Linked DNA regions of Sinorhizobium fredii NGR234. The protein of the gene in region 1 interacts with the protein of each later gene in a pairwise test. Links are inferred from orthologs where the notes say so. Each region holds a gene or a part of one and is shown on either strand. Other genes may lie near its edges. The genes, in order: clpA and NGR_RS06965.

Region 1 (7,608 bases):
TGCCGGTCATGAAGACCACCTGCTCCGGCGGAATGCCCGCCTGGACCGTCAGGGAGCAGAAGCCGACGAAAGAAAGCATCAGAATGACGGCGGGAAGGCTGAAAATCCCCCTCGCACCCGTCAGAAACCAGGCAAGCGTTGAGCGTTCGTCTTCGACATCATCCATGAAAATCACGCGGAATGGGGAGCGCCCCTCAACAAGACGGTGCCGGGTGAAGCCACCCGGCACCGTCAGGCGAAAATCGCGATTGCGCTATTTCTTGCGCGGGACCTTGGGAACCGTTCTTCCCTTCAGCGGAGCCGCCTCCGAAGCGGCCTTGGCGGCCTTCTTCGGCTTCGGTTTCGGACCCGCCTCGGCGCCAACGGTCTCCTTCTCTTCCGATTTCTTCGACTTGGCGCTCTTGCCGCCAGGCCGCGACACTTCCGCCTTCGGCTTGATCGGTGCGGTCTCCGGCACGGCGTCGAGGATCAGCCCCTTGGTGCCGTCCTCCTTCGTGCCGATCGTCACCTTGACGACGCCGCCCTTCTTGAGCTTGCCGAAGAGGATTTCGTCGGCAAGCGGCTTCTTGATGTTTTCCTGGATGACGCGCGCCAGCGGCCGCGCCCCCATCTTCTCGTCGTAGCCCTTGTCCGCAAGCCAGGCGATTGCCTCCGGCGCGAGGTCGAAGGTGACGTTGCGCTCGGCCAGCTGCGTTTCGAGCTGCATGACGAATTTCTGCACGACCTGATGGATGACCGGTGTCGGCAGCGAGTTGAACGGAATGACCGCATCGAGCCGGTTGCGGAATTCCGGCGTGAAGAGCTTGTTCAGAGCCTCGATGTCCTCGCCCTCGCGCTTCGACGAGCCGAAGCCGATCGCCGGCCGGGCCATGTCGGAGGCGCCCGCATTGGTCGTCATGATCAGGATGACGTTGCGGAAGTCGATCTTCTTGCCGTTATGGTCGGTCAGCGAACCGTGATCCATCACCTGCAAGAGGATGTTGAAGAGATCCGGGTGCGCCTTCTCGATCTCGTCGAGCAGCAGCACGCAGTGCGGATGCTGGTCGACGCCATCGGTCAGGAGACCGCCCTGGTCGAAGCCGACATAGCCGGGCGGTGCGCCGAGCAGACGGGAAACCGTGTGCCGCTCCATGTACTCCGACATGTCGAAGCGCAGCAGTTCGACGCCGAGCGACGTGGCCAGTTGTTTCGCCACTTCCGTCTTGCCGACGCCGGTCGGGCCGGAGAACACATAGCAGCCGATCGGCTTGTTCGGTTCGCGCAGTCCGGCGCGTGCGAGCTTGATCGACGAGGCGAGTGCCTCGATCGCCAGGTCCTGCCCATAGACGACCGACCGAAGCTCCTTCTCGAGGTTGGCAAGAACGGCTTCGTCGTCCTTGGACACCGACTTCGGCGGAATGCGGGCCATGGTAGCAACCGTCGCTTCGATCTCTCTTTCGGTGATCAGCTTGCGGCGTTTGTGCACGGGCAGAAGCATCTGCGCCGCACCCGATTCGTCGATGACGTCGATTGCCTTGTCCGGCAGCTTGCGGTCATTGATGTAGCGGGCCGAAAGCTCGACGGCCGCCCGGATCGCCTCGTTCGAATATTTGAGGTGGTGATACTCCTCGAAATAGGGCTTCAGCCCCCGCATAATCTCAATCGCGTCGGCAACCGTCGGCTCGTTGACGTCGATCTTCTGGAAGCGGCGGACGAGGGCCCGGTCCTTCTCGAAGAACTGGCGATACTCCTTGTAGGTGGTCGAACCGATGCAGCGGATCGAGCCGGACGAGAGCGCCGGCTTCAGGAGGTTGGATGCATCCATCGCACCGCCCGATGTCGCGCCGGCGCCGATCACCGTATGGATCTCGTCGATGAAGAGGACCGCGCCGTGGTATTCCTCGAGTTCCTTGACGACCTGCTTCAGGCGCTCTTCGAAATCGCCGCGATAACGCGTACCGGCGAGCAGCGTCCCCATGTCGAGGGCAAAGATCGTGGCGTCCTGAAGTGCCTCCGGCACCTGCTTTTCGACAATGCGCTTGGCGAGACCCTCGGCGATCGCCGTCTTGCCGACGCCTGGATCCCCGACATAGAGCGGGTTGTTCTTTGACCTGCGGCAAAGGACCTGGATGGTGCGGTTTACCTCGGCGTGCCGGCCGATCAGCGGGTCGATCTTTCCGGACTTGGCCTTTTCGTTCAAGTTGACACAGTAAGCCGTCAGCGCATCCTGCTGCTTTTTCGGACCGGTTTCCTCGCTCTCGCGCGGTGCCTTCTGCTCCGACTCCTGATCTTCTGCGCCCCGCACCTGCCGCGACTCCGAACTGCCGGGGCGCTTGCCGATGCCGTGCGAGATGAAATTCACCGCATCGTAACGCGTCATTTCCTGCTCCTGCAGGAAATAGGCCGCATGGCTCTCGCGCTCGGCGAAGATGGCGACGAGCACATTGGCTCCCGTCACCTCTTCACGGCCGGAGGATTGCACGTGGATGACGGCACGCTGGATGACGCGTTGGAAGCCGGCAGTGGGCTTGGAGTCTTCATCATAGCCGGTGATCAGATTGGACAATTCGTTGTCGACATAGTCCGTCACGGTCTTGCGAAGTGTTTCCAGATTTACATTGCATGCGCCCATCACGGCCGCCGCATCGGCATCATCGATCAATGCCAGCAGCAGGTGCTCGAGCGTCGCATATTCATGATGGCGCTCGTTGGCAAAAGTCAGTGCCTGATGCAGCGCCTTTTCGAGGCTGGGCGAAAATGTTGGCACGTTAGTTCCTCATTTCTTTTCCATGACGCATTGCAACGGATGCTGATGCTGCCTGGCGAAATCCATTACCTGCGTCACTTTGGTTTCGGCGACTTCGTAGGTAAAGACGCCGCATTCTCCAACGCCGTGGTTGTGGACATGAAGCATAATGACCGTCGCTTGTTCCCGGTCCTTCTGAAAAAACCGTTCCAGGATATGGACGACGAACTCCATCGGCGTGTAATCGTCATTCAAAAGCAGAACGCGGTACAAACTCGGCTTCTTGGTCTTCGGCTTGGTGCGTGTGATAACGGACGTGCCACGACTGGGGCCGCCTCCGTTTCCTTCGCTTCCCTGCTGCATCCGGACCGGCATGGCGATCATTCTGTTTCATTCCCTTGACAGCCGCAATCCATGAAGGTGGCTGCGGCCTGCTTGCCTTTATCTAATGGTTCGTTCTTGGATTTTAAGACCGAACCGACGCACTGCAATCATATTCGCACGGCCAAGCACAAGATTGATCAAATTTCTTCGGCCATTGTGATTGGCATTATGCCTTGTCCCAAACTGTCGATGCGGCTCGATAAATGGAGCAGCCGAGAACAAGAAGGCCGGCCGCGGCAACCGCGACCGGCCTTCTTGCGATAGCGATGGTCTATATCGTCAGGCGGCGGCAGCAGACTTCACGGCTGCGGTTGCCTTGGCGACCGGCGCCTCGTAGGGCTTGTAGGCGTCCTTGGCGAGATCCGCATACATCTCACCGATCTTCGATGCTTCGGCGACGAAAGCCTCATAGCTCGACTTCAGATAGTTCGTCTGAAGTTCGAAGGCTGCTTCGAGGCTCTTGGCACCCGACAGCTTTTCGAGATGGGCGATACCGTCTTCGAAGGACTTCTTCGAGTAGTCTGCTGCTTCGGTCGCAATGGCCTGATAGCCCTTGGTCAGCGCCGAGTAGCTCTTCACGGCCACGTCCAGTGCTTCCTTGCTTTTCTTGTTTGCGTCGTCGAAATTAAACATCAAGCTTCTCCTTGTGGGCGGTGGGCAAGCGTCAGTCTAGGTGCACTGCACAAAAAGTCAAGTTCAGTGTGCGATGCAATAAAACACAATTCTTGCAACGACTTGATGAAGATCCGGCCGCGACCGACCATTTTCTGTAAAAATATGACTTTATAAGAAAAAGCCGGCCCGTTGCTCAGGGCCGGCTTAAGTGAATGATGGAGCGCGCAGTTGTCGATCGACCGCGCGGCGTTCCGATCACAGGTCCACGTCGAGGATTGCCATCGAGAAACTATAGGAAAGCTCGCCGTCTTCCTCGTCGCGAAATATGACGCCAAGGAATTCATCGCCAAGGTAAACCTCCGCGGATTCGTCCTTCCTGGGACGAGCCTTGACGACCATCGCGGGATTCAAAGTGCGCTTGAAATAGGCCTCAAGCTTGCGGATTTCTTCGGGCTTCAAATCTCTTCTCCGTATCCGGTTGATTTGCGGCGCTTCTCGCATGCGGCGTTGCCAGGTGTAAACCCACACGCCGGCGCGCACTCATGAAGATGATAGCGAATAGCCGTAACGCATTGGATTATCGCTGAGATTTTTCCGCGCGCGCCCTCAGATATCGAAGCTCGCCAGGATCTGGTCCATCTGCCGCGAGGGCTCGGAGCATCCAGCCTCGCCGACCACCTTGGCGGGAACGCCGGCCACCGTCGTCTTCGGCGGAACCGCCTTCAGCACGACCGATCCGGCCGCCACCCGCGAGCAATGGCCGATATGGATATTGCCGAGGATTTTCGCCCCGGCGCCGATCAGCACGCCGTCGCCGATCTTCGGGTGCCGATCGCTGCCCTCCTTGCCGGTGCCGCCAAGGGTCACGCCGTGCAGGATCGATACATTGTCGCCGATGACCGCCGTTTCGCCAACGACGAGACCCGTCGCGTGGTCGAGGAAGATGCCGCGCCCGACGCGCGCGGCCGGGTTGATGTCGGTCTGGAAGACGCTCGAGGAGCGGCTCTGGAGATAGAGGGCGAAATCCTTCCTCCCGCGGGTCCAGAGCCAGTGGGCGAGCCGGTGCGTCTGGATCGCGTGGAAGCCCTTGAAATAGAGCACGGGCTCGAGGAACCGCGTGCAGGCCGGGTCGCGGTCGTAGACGGCCTGGATGTCGACGCGCAGGATCGTGCTCCATTCAGGCCAATCCTCGAGCATTTCCAGGAAGGTCTGGTGGAGCAGATTGGCCTGCAGGTCGGGATGGTCGAGCCGCTCGCAGATCCGGTAGACCACGCTCTCTTCCAGCGAATGCTGGTTGACCACCGTCGAATAAAGAAAGGCGGCAAGCATCGGATCGCGCTCGGCTGCCAGGCGCGCCTCTTCGCGCAGGCTGTCCCAGATGGGGTCGACCGCTTTCAGCGGTTCCGTGTGGCGAAGTTCGGTCTTGGCGACCATAGTCGCGCTCCTTCCTGTCAACATAGCCTGGTCAATCTATTGCCCGCGCTGCCCCTTATATAGGGCAATTTCCGAACGACATAAATGGGCTCGCAGGGTTTCAGTCGGCGATCGCTACGAGCCTATGCGCGACCGACCTCGCCGAAAAACTCAAGAACCGCCTTTTTGAAGACGCGGTCGCCGACCGCCAGCATATGGTCACGGCCCGGGATATCCAGCGCCCGGGCCTGCGGCATCAGGGCGGCGAGTTCCAGCGCCGATCCGGCGACATCATCCTTGGTGCCGACCCCGATCAGAACGGGCACATCGATGCGCCCGACATCCTCGGCGGAGAGCAGGTCGCGCGAGGTCGAAATGCAGGCGGCAAGTGCTTGACGGTCGCTTTTCGTCTGGTCGGCAAAGGCGCGGAACATGCGGCCGCGCGCATGCGTCACGTCTTCGAGCGACGGCGCCAGCAGCGCATCGGCAATCGGATCCCAATCCCCCACCCCGGTCACCATGCCTATTCCGAGACCGCCGAACACGAGCGAGCGGACGCGATGCGGGTGATGCAACGCCAGAAATGCCGAGACGCGCGCGCCCATCGAATAGCCCATGACATGCGCCTCGCCGATGCCAAGATGGACGAGAAGGGCGGCGGCGTCGCCGGCCATCTGGTGCGGATGGTAGACCGAGGCGTCATAAGGCTTGCTGCTTGCGCCGTGACCGCGATTGTCGAACGCGACGACCCGATAGCCGGCATCGCCGAGCGTCTTCAGCCAGCCGGGATAAACCCAGTTGACGTTGGCGCTCGAGGCAAACCCGTGAATGAGCAGCACCGGATCTCCCGACGGGTCGCCCTCGTCGAAATAGGCGATTTCCAGGTCGTCATGCGTGAAGCGCGAGAATGGCGGAGGGGTCAAATCCATGGTTTTCCCAGACATCGATCGTTTTCGCCGCAAAACTAGGCGGGAATGGTATGGCCGAAAACCCCCGCCCCGGCAAAAACCACAAGCGCGTCGTGATTGTTGCTACACATTTGCACCAAAGCTCACTATGGTGCCGGCAAAATCGACACCAGACTTGCATTCATCGGAGTACGACATGGCCGGCCACAGCATCCCCCATTTCCAGAATGACGGCGGGCACCAGGTCATCGAGATCGGCGTCAAGGAATTCATGTGCACCGGCGCATCCGTTCCCTTCGATCATCCCCATATCTTCATCGACATGGGCGACGACAACGAAAAGGTCTGCTCCTATTGCTCGACGCTCTATCGCTACAATGCGAGCCTGAAGGCGACCGAGACAATCCCGCCGGGCTGTCTCTTCGAGACCAAGGCCGCCTGACCAACCCGAGCTGCTGGCGCGACGCCGATGCAAAAGGCTGAACCGGTCGCGATCGTTGGCGCCGGCATTGCCGGACTGACAATGGCGCTGTGCCTTGCGCGGCACGGGATTCCTGCAGATGTTTTCGAGCAGGCGGACGCCCTGGACGAAGTGGGCGCCGGGCTGCAAGTGTCGCCGAACGCCTCGCGCATCCTGATGGAACTCGGCCTGCTCCCTGCGCTTGAGGACGTGTGGAGCGAACCAGACTCGATCGCGCTTGTCGACGGACGCACGCTGCGATCGCTCGCGGAAGTTCCAACTGGTGCCAAAGCGAGGAGCCGTTGGGCGGCCCCCTATGGGGTGCTGCATCGCGCCAGTCTGCAGAAAATCCTCCTGGACGCCGTACGATCGGAGCCACACTGCCGTCTCCATCTGGAAACCCGAATTGCTGGTGATCCGGCCGCTGCGGTTGGGGAAGCGGTCGGACGCCGTCCTTCCGTGGTCATCGGCGCCGATGGTCTCTGGTCGCAGGCAAGAACCGCGATCGCCGGGGCCGGCACCGTCCGGTTCTCGGGCAATATCGCCTGGCGGCTGTTGCTGCCGCGCGCCGAAGCGTCCGCCTACCTTTCGGCAGATCGCGTCACTGCCTTCCTTGGGTCAAAGGCGCATTTGGTCGCCTACCCGCTCCGCGAGATCGACGGCTTCAATCTCGTCGCGATTGTTGGTGGCAAGCCGGCCGGGGCCGTCTGGACAGGCAAAGACTCTAGGGAAAGACGACGCGAATTTGCCGTTGCTTTCGAGACCTGGCACCCGGATTTGCATTCAATGATCGAAAGCGCCGCGTCAGCCACCTATTGGCCCCTGTGCACCGTCGACGAGGGGGCTTGGCACAATGGGCGAGACCTTGTCCTCATCGGCGACGCCGCCCATGCAATGACGCCCTTTGCTGCTCAGGGTGCAGCGATGGCAATCGAGGATGCCAGCGAACTGGCGTGTTGTCTTGCCGAATGTGTCGACGCTCCGGCCGCGTTCGGTCGGTACGAGCAGGCGCGCCGGGCTCGGATTTCCCGGGTGCGCAAACGCGCGGCCTTCAACCGTTTCGCCTATCACGCCCGTGGGCCGGTACGGGTCGCGCGAGACTT
Region 2 (7,984 bases), on another replicon or contig:
GCGTGAATTTTTGCATGCGAGACGTCAACGCCAATTCGCCCGAGGTTCAGCTTCTTGTGTTCGGCGTATAGCCGCAGCGTCATCGATGTGCAGGCGCCGAGGGCGATCGACAGGAAGTCATAGGGTGATGGCCCGGAATCGAGCCCGCCCGCGGCTTCGGGCTCGTCGACGAAAAGCCGGTGTCCGCCCGCCTGAACTGCGTTCTGAAACTTGCCTTCGCCTGTTTCCGTGACCCGGACATGTTCGATCGGCTCCGTGCCCTGCGGCGTGTCGGCGGCGAGATAACGCGTCAGCCATCCCGAAATGATCCGGCCGGCGAAGGCCGCGTCTTCAGGGTCGGTGAGCAGGTGGTCGGCCTTGTCGAGCGAAACAAAGCTCTTCGGATGTTTGGCCGCCAGGAAGATTTCGTTGGCGTTCTCGATTCCAACTGTCTGGTCCAGCGGCGCGTGCAGGATGAGGAGGGGCTTTTTCATCCGCGCAACGGCGTCCTTGATGCGCTGTGCGCGCGCGTCCTCGACGAACTGCTTTTTGACGAGGAATCTGCGCCCGGCCAGATCGACTTCGGCGGCGCCGCTCGCCTCGATCTCCTCGAGGCTCGCTCCAAAATTCTTCAACACATGGCCGACATCGGCCGGCGCACCGACCGTGGCAACAGCGCGCACTTCGGGTATTTCCCCGGCGACGGCCAGGACCGCTGCGCCGCCGAGAGAGTGGCCGATCAGCAATGACGGCGCCTGGTAGTGTCGTCGCAGATAGTCGGCGGCCGAAAGGAGGTCGCCAACATTGGAGGAGAAGTTCGTCGAGGCGAATTCACCCTCGCTCGATCCCAAACCGGTGAAATCGAAGCGCAGGACGGCGATACCTTCGCGTGCAAGCTCCGCCGCAACGCGCCGTGCCGCCGCGAGGTCCTTGGAACAGGTGAAGCAATGCGCAAAGAGCGCGTAGGCGCGCAAAGGCCCGTTGGGGAGATCCAGGCGGGCGGCCAGGGTTGCGCCGGAGTGGCCGGCAAACTGAAGACGTTGCGTATTGAAGGCCATGGGGACGCTCCTCGCTGAAAGCGGGGATCATTCTACGCCGGCACGGGCGTGCAACAAACTTGGGGATGGTCGTGTCTGGCAATAAAAGGGGGGATGGCCGCGTGCGGCGGCCATCACGGATTGCTCGACGTCAGCGTGTGTTCACGCCTGGTCCTGGAATGCCTTCTCACGCGTCCGCCTGAACGAGGGCACGATCATCATGATGAGCAGCCCGGCGGTCGCCAACAGCGGCAAGAACCACGTCGAAGATGCAGTATTTGATGCTGTAAACCCCGACGCAGCAGAAGAGCAGGATAGCCGGATAAAGCAGACGATAAGACACTGTCAGCAGCTTCACCCACACCCCGATGAGCGGCAGGTTAATGACGACCAGCATCAAGTTGCCGACCCACCTGCTGGCGACGACGCCCCAGGTAGCCGATTCCTTGGCTTTGCCAGATCTACTCCGATCATCGTATCCTTCATCCACCGTCCTCTCTGTTCTGTGGCCTACACCACATCACCTTGACACATTGCGATGCCGTTAGGGCAGGACGGCAACCACCCCCATTTGCCAAGCGACAGTCGGTCTGGCGGCATTGCGCCTGAAGGTGTTGAGCCGACGTCGCGGGCTTCTACAGAACAGCCAGAAATCCTCCTCCGCCACTTGCGATGACCGGCAAGTAATCCTCGATCAAAATTCAGCCGTTGCGACAAAGCTGATATACTGCTGCGGCGGCCGCCTACAGGGAGGCAAAGCATGAGCGATCAAATTGTGCGCATATTGCTTGTCGAGGATAACCCGCTCCACGCAAAGTTGATCCAGAGGCTGCTCGACACCGAAATGCAGTTGCGCTGCGAGGTGGTGGCGGTGGATCATTTGTCCGACGGGCTTGGACAGCTTGAGCGGGGCGCGACTGATCTGGTGCTGCTCGACCTGATCCTGCCGGACAGCCAGGAGCTGGAGACGCTGTTCAGAATCCGATCGGCTGCTCCGGATGTCCCGGTGGTGATCCTGACCGGCCTCGACGATGTGAAGCTCGCGGCCCACGCGGTCGAGGCAGGTGCCAGCGACTTTCTCTTGAAGACGAGGCTCAACGGCGTCGCGCTCGACCGGGCAATCCGCTACACGCTGGCGCGCAAGCGCGCGCATGGCGGCGAGTGGGACTCGCCGATGTTCCGGCTCGCCCAGCAACAATTCCTGAAGGCCGCCCAGATCATGAATCTGGATGACAACATCCGCCAGCGGTTGCTGTTCCCGCAGCGCACCCAGGTGGTGTCGTTCCCGTTCTTCCGCGACGACCGCGCGCAGGTCGAGACCGTCTTCGGATATCGGGTGCAGCATGTCCTGACGATGGGGCCCACCAAGGGAGGCATTCGTTATCACGAGGATGTCGATCTTGGCGATGTCGCGGCGCTGGCGACCTTGATGACCTGGAAGTGCGCGCTGATGCGGTTGCCCTTTGGCGGCGCCAAGGGTGGTGTGCGGGTCGACCCAACCGGTCTTTCGAAAAGCGAACTGCAACGGCTGACCCGGCGCTATACCGCCGAGATCATCGACATCATCGGGCCGGACAAGGACATCCCGGCGCCTGACATGGGGACCGACGAGCAGGTGATGGCCTGGGTGATGGACACGTACAGCCAGCAGGTTGGCCACGCGGTTCCGGCGGTGGTCACAGGCAAACCGGTGGTGCTCGGGGGGTCGCTCGGACGCAAGGAGGCGACCGGGCGCGGGTTGGTCTATGTCATAGAAGCAGCCGCTGAGATGATCGGGTTGGACCTGGCCAAATCCTCAGCCGTGGTGCAGGGGTTCGGCAATGTCGGCAGCTTCGCCGCGCGTTTTCTGGCCGAGGCGGGCGTCAAGATTATCGCCGTCAGCGACATCTCGACCGGGCTCTACAACCGCGCCGGCCTGTCAGTGAATGCGCTCTTGGAGTATGTGGCCAAAAATCGGGCGCTGGCGGGCTTTCCCGATGCGGAGCCGATCTCAAACGCCGAGCTTCTGGAACTGGAATGCGATGTCCTGGTTCTGGCGGCGCTGCAAAATCAGGTAACCGCCGAGAACGCCGGAAGGATCAGGTGCCGGTTGCTCGCCGAAGGCGCAAACGGCCCGACCACGCTCGAGGCAGACGAGATTCTCAACGAGCGTGGCGTGCATATCATCCCCGACATTCTCGGCAATGCTGGCGGAGTGACTGTTTCCTATTTCGAGTGGGTGCAGGGTCTGCAGAACCTGACCTGGACGCTCGATGAAATCAATCACCGGCTCAAGGCGATCTTGCTCGATGCATTTGCGCGGACGCGGCGACGTGCGGAAGATGACCAGTCGGACTTGCGTACCGCTGCCTTGATCGAGGGGATCGCCCGCGTGACCCAAGCCAAGCTGCTGCGCGGTCTTTTCCCATAAGGCCCCTGAACATCCCACCCGGGCATGGAGGGATCTAAATGACCAGGAATACCGACGTCACTGACACGTTCCGCACCGAGCGCACGCTTGCGAAGCAGCTCGAAGCTGCCCAGGCTGCACAGGCTCGGGCAGAAGCGGCACGCGACAGTCTTCTGGATGGGATCGAGTCAGCTTTGGAAGGTTTCGTTCTTTATGATGCCGACGATCGAATGGTCGCATTCAACTCGCGCTTCGAGGAGCTGTTTTCGCCGAGAGTCAAGCTCGGAATGCGCTTCGAGGACCTGATCCGTTCCGCTGTGGAGCAGGGGGTGGCCCCAGTAGGCGAGTTGGGTGTGGAGGAGTGGGTCGCGCGACGCATGGAGCGCCATCGAAATCCGGGCCCACCATTCAAGCTCAGGCTTAACAACGGGACATGGATTCGCATTAGTGAGGGCCGGACCCGCGATGGCGGCCTGGTCGGCGCCTATACCGACATTACTGAACTTGAGGAACAGCGCGAGCATCTTGAGGAACTGGTCGAGACAACCGAGGCCGCAACCGAGCGAGCCAAGGCGGCGCAAAGGCAGCTCTTGGACGCAATCGAGTCGTCCCTCGAGGGCTTCGCCCTCTATGATGCCGACGACCGGCTGGTGGTCTACAATTCGCGCTACCGGGATTTCTTTTCAGGGCCGGAGCGTGCCGTCCTGCCTGCCGGACCATTTGCCGTCGAAACTCCGGGCACGCCGTTCGAGCTGGTGATCCGTACCTTTGCGGAAAGCGGCTTGTCGCCGCTCGACGGCCAGACGGTCGACGAATGGATTGCCCAGCGCCTCGAGCGCCATCGCAATCCGCGCGGGCCCTTTAATTTAATGCACAAGGATGGGACCACTATCCGCGTCAGCGAGCGCAAGACCAGCGACGGCGGAACGATCTGTGTCTATTCCGACATCACCGAGCTTGAAGAGCACCGCCATCGCCTGGAGGAACTGGTTGCCAAGCGCACGGCCAAGCTGGAGCGGCGCACGGAGCAACTGCGCAAGTCGCGTGAGGAGCTTGAGCGCGCCCGCGACGCGGCCGAGCAGGCAAGCATTGCCAAAAGTGAGTTCCTTGCGAATATGAGCCACGAGATTCGCACCCCCATGAACGGTGTGATCGGCATTGCGGAACTACTCGAAGGCACTGAGCTTTCCGAACAGCAGCGCAGGTACGTCTCGATCATCCTCCATTCCGCCGACACGCTGATGGACCTGATCAACGACATTCTCGACTTCTCGAAAATCGAGGCTGGCCGCTTGGAGCTCGAGACGATCCCGTTCGTGCTGCGCGACACATTGGGTGACACGCTGCAAACGCTCGCCAAACGCGCTGCCGACAAAGGCCTCGAGCTTGCCTGCCATATCCCTCCCGAGGTGCCGGATCACTTGATGGGGGATCCGACAAGGCTCCGGCAGATCATCGTCAACCTTGTCGGGAATGCGATCAAGTTCACCGAGAATGGCGAGGTCGTGGTTGATGTCACTTTGGTGGGCCAGGGGGACCACGGGGCGCACCTTCAGTTCGAGGTACGCGACACGGGCATCGGCATTCCGGAAGCACAGCAGGAGCGCATATTCGAGGCTTTCGCCCAAGCCGACGCCTCGACGACGCGGCAATACGGGGGCACCGGGCTCGGCCTGGCGATCGCCGCACAGCTTGCCGAGAAGATGGGTGGACGGATGCAGCTCGACAGCAAGCCCGGCGTCGGCAGCGTTTTCACCTTCGCAGCCGATTTCGGGCTCGCGCCGGAGGAAGGGAAGGCGCGCCCGGTGCGCGAGGCAGAGTTGCATGGTCGTCGCGTACTGGTGGTCGACGACAACGCCACCAATCGGCAGATTCTCGAGGAAATCGTCGTCAACTGGGGCATGATCCCGATTGTCGCAACAGACGGCATGGCAGCACTCAACGCACTCGAACAGGCATCCGGTGCTCTGCCGGACCTCGCGCTTCTCGACGTGATGATGCCCGGGATGAGCGGTTTCGAACTTGCGGCCTGTTTGCGGCTGCGCTCGGGTCTCAAGGATACCCGAATTGTCATGATGTCGTCCGCAGGCCGGCCGAGTGACGAGGCACTGCTGCAAAAGCTGGATGTCTCCAGATTGCTGGTGAAGCCTGTCAAACAGTCCGATCTCCTGAACGCGATCACCAACGCCCTTGGCGTCTCGATGCGGGAAGACGAGGGCGATGGTCCAGCCGGCGCGGCACGCCATCGGACCAGCCCGGGCCTCACCGTGCTGCTCGCCGAGGACGGCGCGGTCAATCGGCAGGTCGCGGTCGATCTTCTGACCAAGCGCGGGCACAGGGTCGTGGCCGTCGGGAATGGCCAGGAGGCAGTTGAAGCTGTCGAAAGGGGAGGTTACGACCTGGTGCTCATGGACGTGCATATGCCGGTCATGGACGGGCTCGCCGCGACCGCCGCCATCCGGGCGCTCATTCGGCCCGAGAGCGCCCGCGTGCCGATTGTCGCGCTGACCGCGAGCGCGACCGCTGCCGATCGCGAGCGCTGCGTCGCGGCGGGAATGGATGGCTACGTGACGAAACCATTCCGCGCCACCGAGCTGTTCCATGTGGTTGAACAATATGACCTCAAGCGGATACCGGAACCGAAAGAGCCGGCCGCCCATCAACCATTGGGTCTGGCGGCTGCGGACGCATCGGTGCTGGATTGGGAGCGTGCTCTGCGCAATCTCGATCGGAACGAGGCTCTGCTGCGCGAGTTGGCGGCAATGTTCCTTGTCGAGTATCCGAAGCTGGTCGCCGCAATCGACGCGGCGTATGCCGACGGCGATGCCGCGGAGTTGCGGCGTGCAGCCCACACCTTGAAGGGCTCGGCGGATGTGATCGGCGCTGATGGCGTGGCGATCGCAGCACAACGCGTTGCGGATTTGGGCCGCGAAGGCAATCTTGCATCCCTGCGAGAGGTCCGTGGCGCTATGACAGCTGAGCTGGCTCGCCTGCAGCCCTTGCTCCAAGCAGCGGCATCGGACGCTTAGTCCAAGCGCGCTTTGGCCCGATCGCATTAAGGTCCGTCAACCATCGCCTCAGCAGGCATGTACTAGATTGGGCCGCTGGTAGTTCTCCAGTCGCCGTAGAAGGCGTCCGGTGCGCGCAATGCGGGGCCATCGATATCGATTCCATGCCGCCGGCTACGATGATATCCGCATCGCCGGCCGTGATCTGCTGCATGCCAAGTGCCACGGCGCGGAGCCCCCGAACCGCAAAGCTGGTTCAAGCCGTCCTTTCCTACGGAAGTCCTGCCTTCATTGCTGCCTGGCCGGTTCTGCCCCTCGCCGGCGGCAGGGCTGTCCGGGGAAAGTTCAGGCATAGGCGAAGGCCATCTGGTTGGGGTTTGTTGTGGGTTTTGGTCGGCTTGGATTGACGGGCGGCGGCTTGTCGATGGCGGCAATGCATTTGCGCTGGAACAGGCATTGGGTGACGAGGTCGGTGAAGCGCAGGATCGGCAGGGTGAGGCGCCAGAGGCGGGTGGCGATGCGCAGCAGCGCATAGGCGACCATCGCGGCTAAGATCTGCAGGCGGATGGCGTTGTCGTTGTTGCCGAGGAACTTGCGGATCTTCAGGTGCTGCTTGATCCAGCGGAACAGCAGCTCGATCTGCCAGCGGCCCTTGTAGAGCTGGCCGATGGCGACGGCCGGGCGCTTGAGGTCGTTGGTCAGCAGCGTAATGGTGTCGCCGTCGGCGCGCTTGACGGTGATGCGGCGCAAGCCGATCGGCAGCTTGGAATCGCCCTTGCTGGCAAGGCGCACCCTGGCGTCCTCGAGAACCGTGAAGCCGTCGCCCTCGGCGGCCGTGATGCGCCGCTTGCGCACCACCTTCAGCGCCATATTGACCTTCGGGCGGGTGACGAAGACGGCCTTGGCGGCGGCGATCGCCGTCCACCAGCCATAATGGCAGTAGCCCTTGTCGAAGACGTAGGTGGCGCCTTTCTCGATCGTCACGGTGCGGCCGATCTGGGCGTCGTTGACGTTGGCGTCGGTTATGTCGAGGAGGCGCGGGCAATCGGCCTTGGGGTCATAGACGACATGCAGCTTCATGCCGCGGATGCGGCCGTTCGACTTGGCCCAGTCGCATAATTTGCCGAGCGGGATCGGCGTCGAATCGATCAGCCGCAGCATCTTGCTGCCGTCGCGGCGCGTCTGCCGGTCGAGCTGGCCGGCGACAAGCGCAAAAGTCTCGGCGAAGACGGCCACCGGCCGGCGGGCATTGGCATCCGACAGCGTCGAGCGCAGCAGCCGGGCGCTGCCGAGGTGGTAATGCTGCTGGGCGTTGGCATTCCAGCCCGCCTCCAGCCCGCGCAGGCTGGTCGCGGCGCTGAACTGGGCATAGATCAGCGCCACCAGATGGTCCCAGCTGGTGAAGCGCTTGTCATAGGCATCGCCGCCATGGCGATCGACAATCGCCTGGAAGCTGCGGCGATCAATGGCTTTCAGCAGCTGGCCGAAAATGCTAGGGCTGAACCGCATGCTCCGTCTCCTTTTCTGAGTCTCGACAACCAGAAAATAGACGGAAAACCGCCGTCTGACGG

The links.
Region 2: the proteins of clpA (region 1) and NGR_RS06965 interact in binary tests that used the Escherichia coli proteins (3 or more experiments, as listed by UniProt). The link is inferred for Sinorhizobium fredii NGR234 from one-to-one orthologs.

The regions. Positions count from the first base shown.
Region 1 is NC_012587.1:1,359,929-1,367,536, reverse strand. What follows is about bases 1-3,095. They hold clpA (ATP-dependent Clp protease ATP-binding subunit ClpA), read right to left. Parts: upstream 2,747-3,095; coding sequence 254-2,746; downstream 1-253. Other genes in these bases: clpS (ATP-dependent Clp protease adapter ClpS), read right to left, coding at 2,756-3,095; NGR_RS17905 (AzlC family ABC transporter permease), read right to left, coding at 1-166. In the rest of the region: more of clpS, read right to left, coding at 3,096-3,109; NGR_RS17890 (phasin family protein), read right to left, coding at 3,389-3,742; NGR_RS17885 (DUF3126 family protein), read right to left, coding at 3,980-4,183; cysE (serine O-acetyltransferase), read right to left, coding at 4,331-5,158; NGR_RS17875 (alpha/beta fold hydrolase), read right to left, coding at 5,281-6,066; NGR_RS17870 (zinc-finger domain-containing protein), read left to right, coding at 6,242-6,487; NGR_RS17865 (FAD-dependent monooxygenase), read left to right, coding at 6,515-7,608. UniProt on the Escherichia coli protein: ATP-dependent specificity component of the ClpAP protease. It directs the protease to specific substrates. It has unfoldase activity. The primary function of the ClpA-ClpP complex appears to be the degradation of unfolded or abnormal proteins.
Region 2 is NC_012586.1:1,461,659-1,469,642, forward strand. What follows is about bases 3,164-6,634. They hold NGR_RS06965 (hybrid sensor histidine kinase/response regulator), read left to right. Parts: upstream 3,164-3,464; coding sequence 3,465-6,434; downstream 6,435-6,634. Other genes in these bases: NGR_RS06960 (Glu/Leu/Phe/Val dehydrogenase dimerization domain-containing protein), read left to right, coding at 3,164-3,426. Outside these bases: NGR_RS06950 (bifunctional alpha/beta hydrolase/OsmC family protein), read right to left, coding at 1-1,037; more of NGR_RS06960, read left to right, coding at 1,777-3,163; NGR_RS06975 (IS4 family transposase), read right to left, coding at 6,759-7,922. UniProt on the Escherichia coli protein: Member of the two-component regulatory system UvrY/BarA involved in the regulation of carbon metabolism via the CsrA/CsrB regulatory system. Phosphorylates UvrY, probably via a four-step phosphorelay.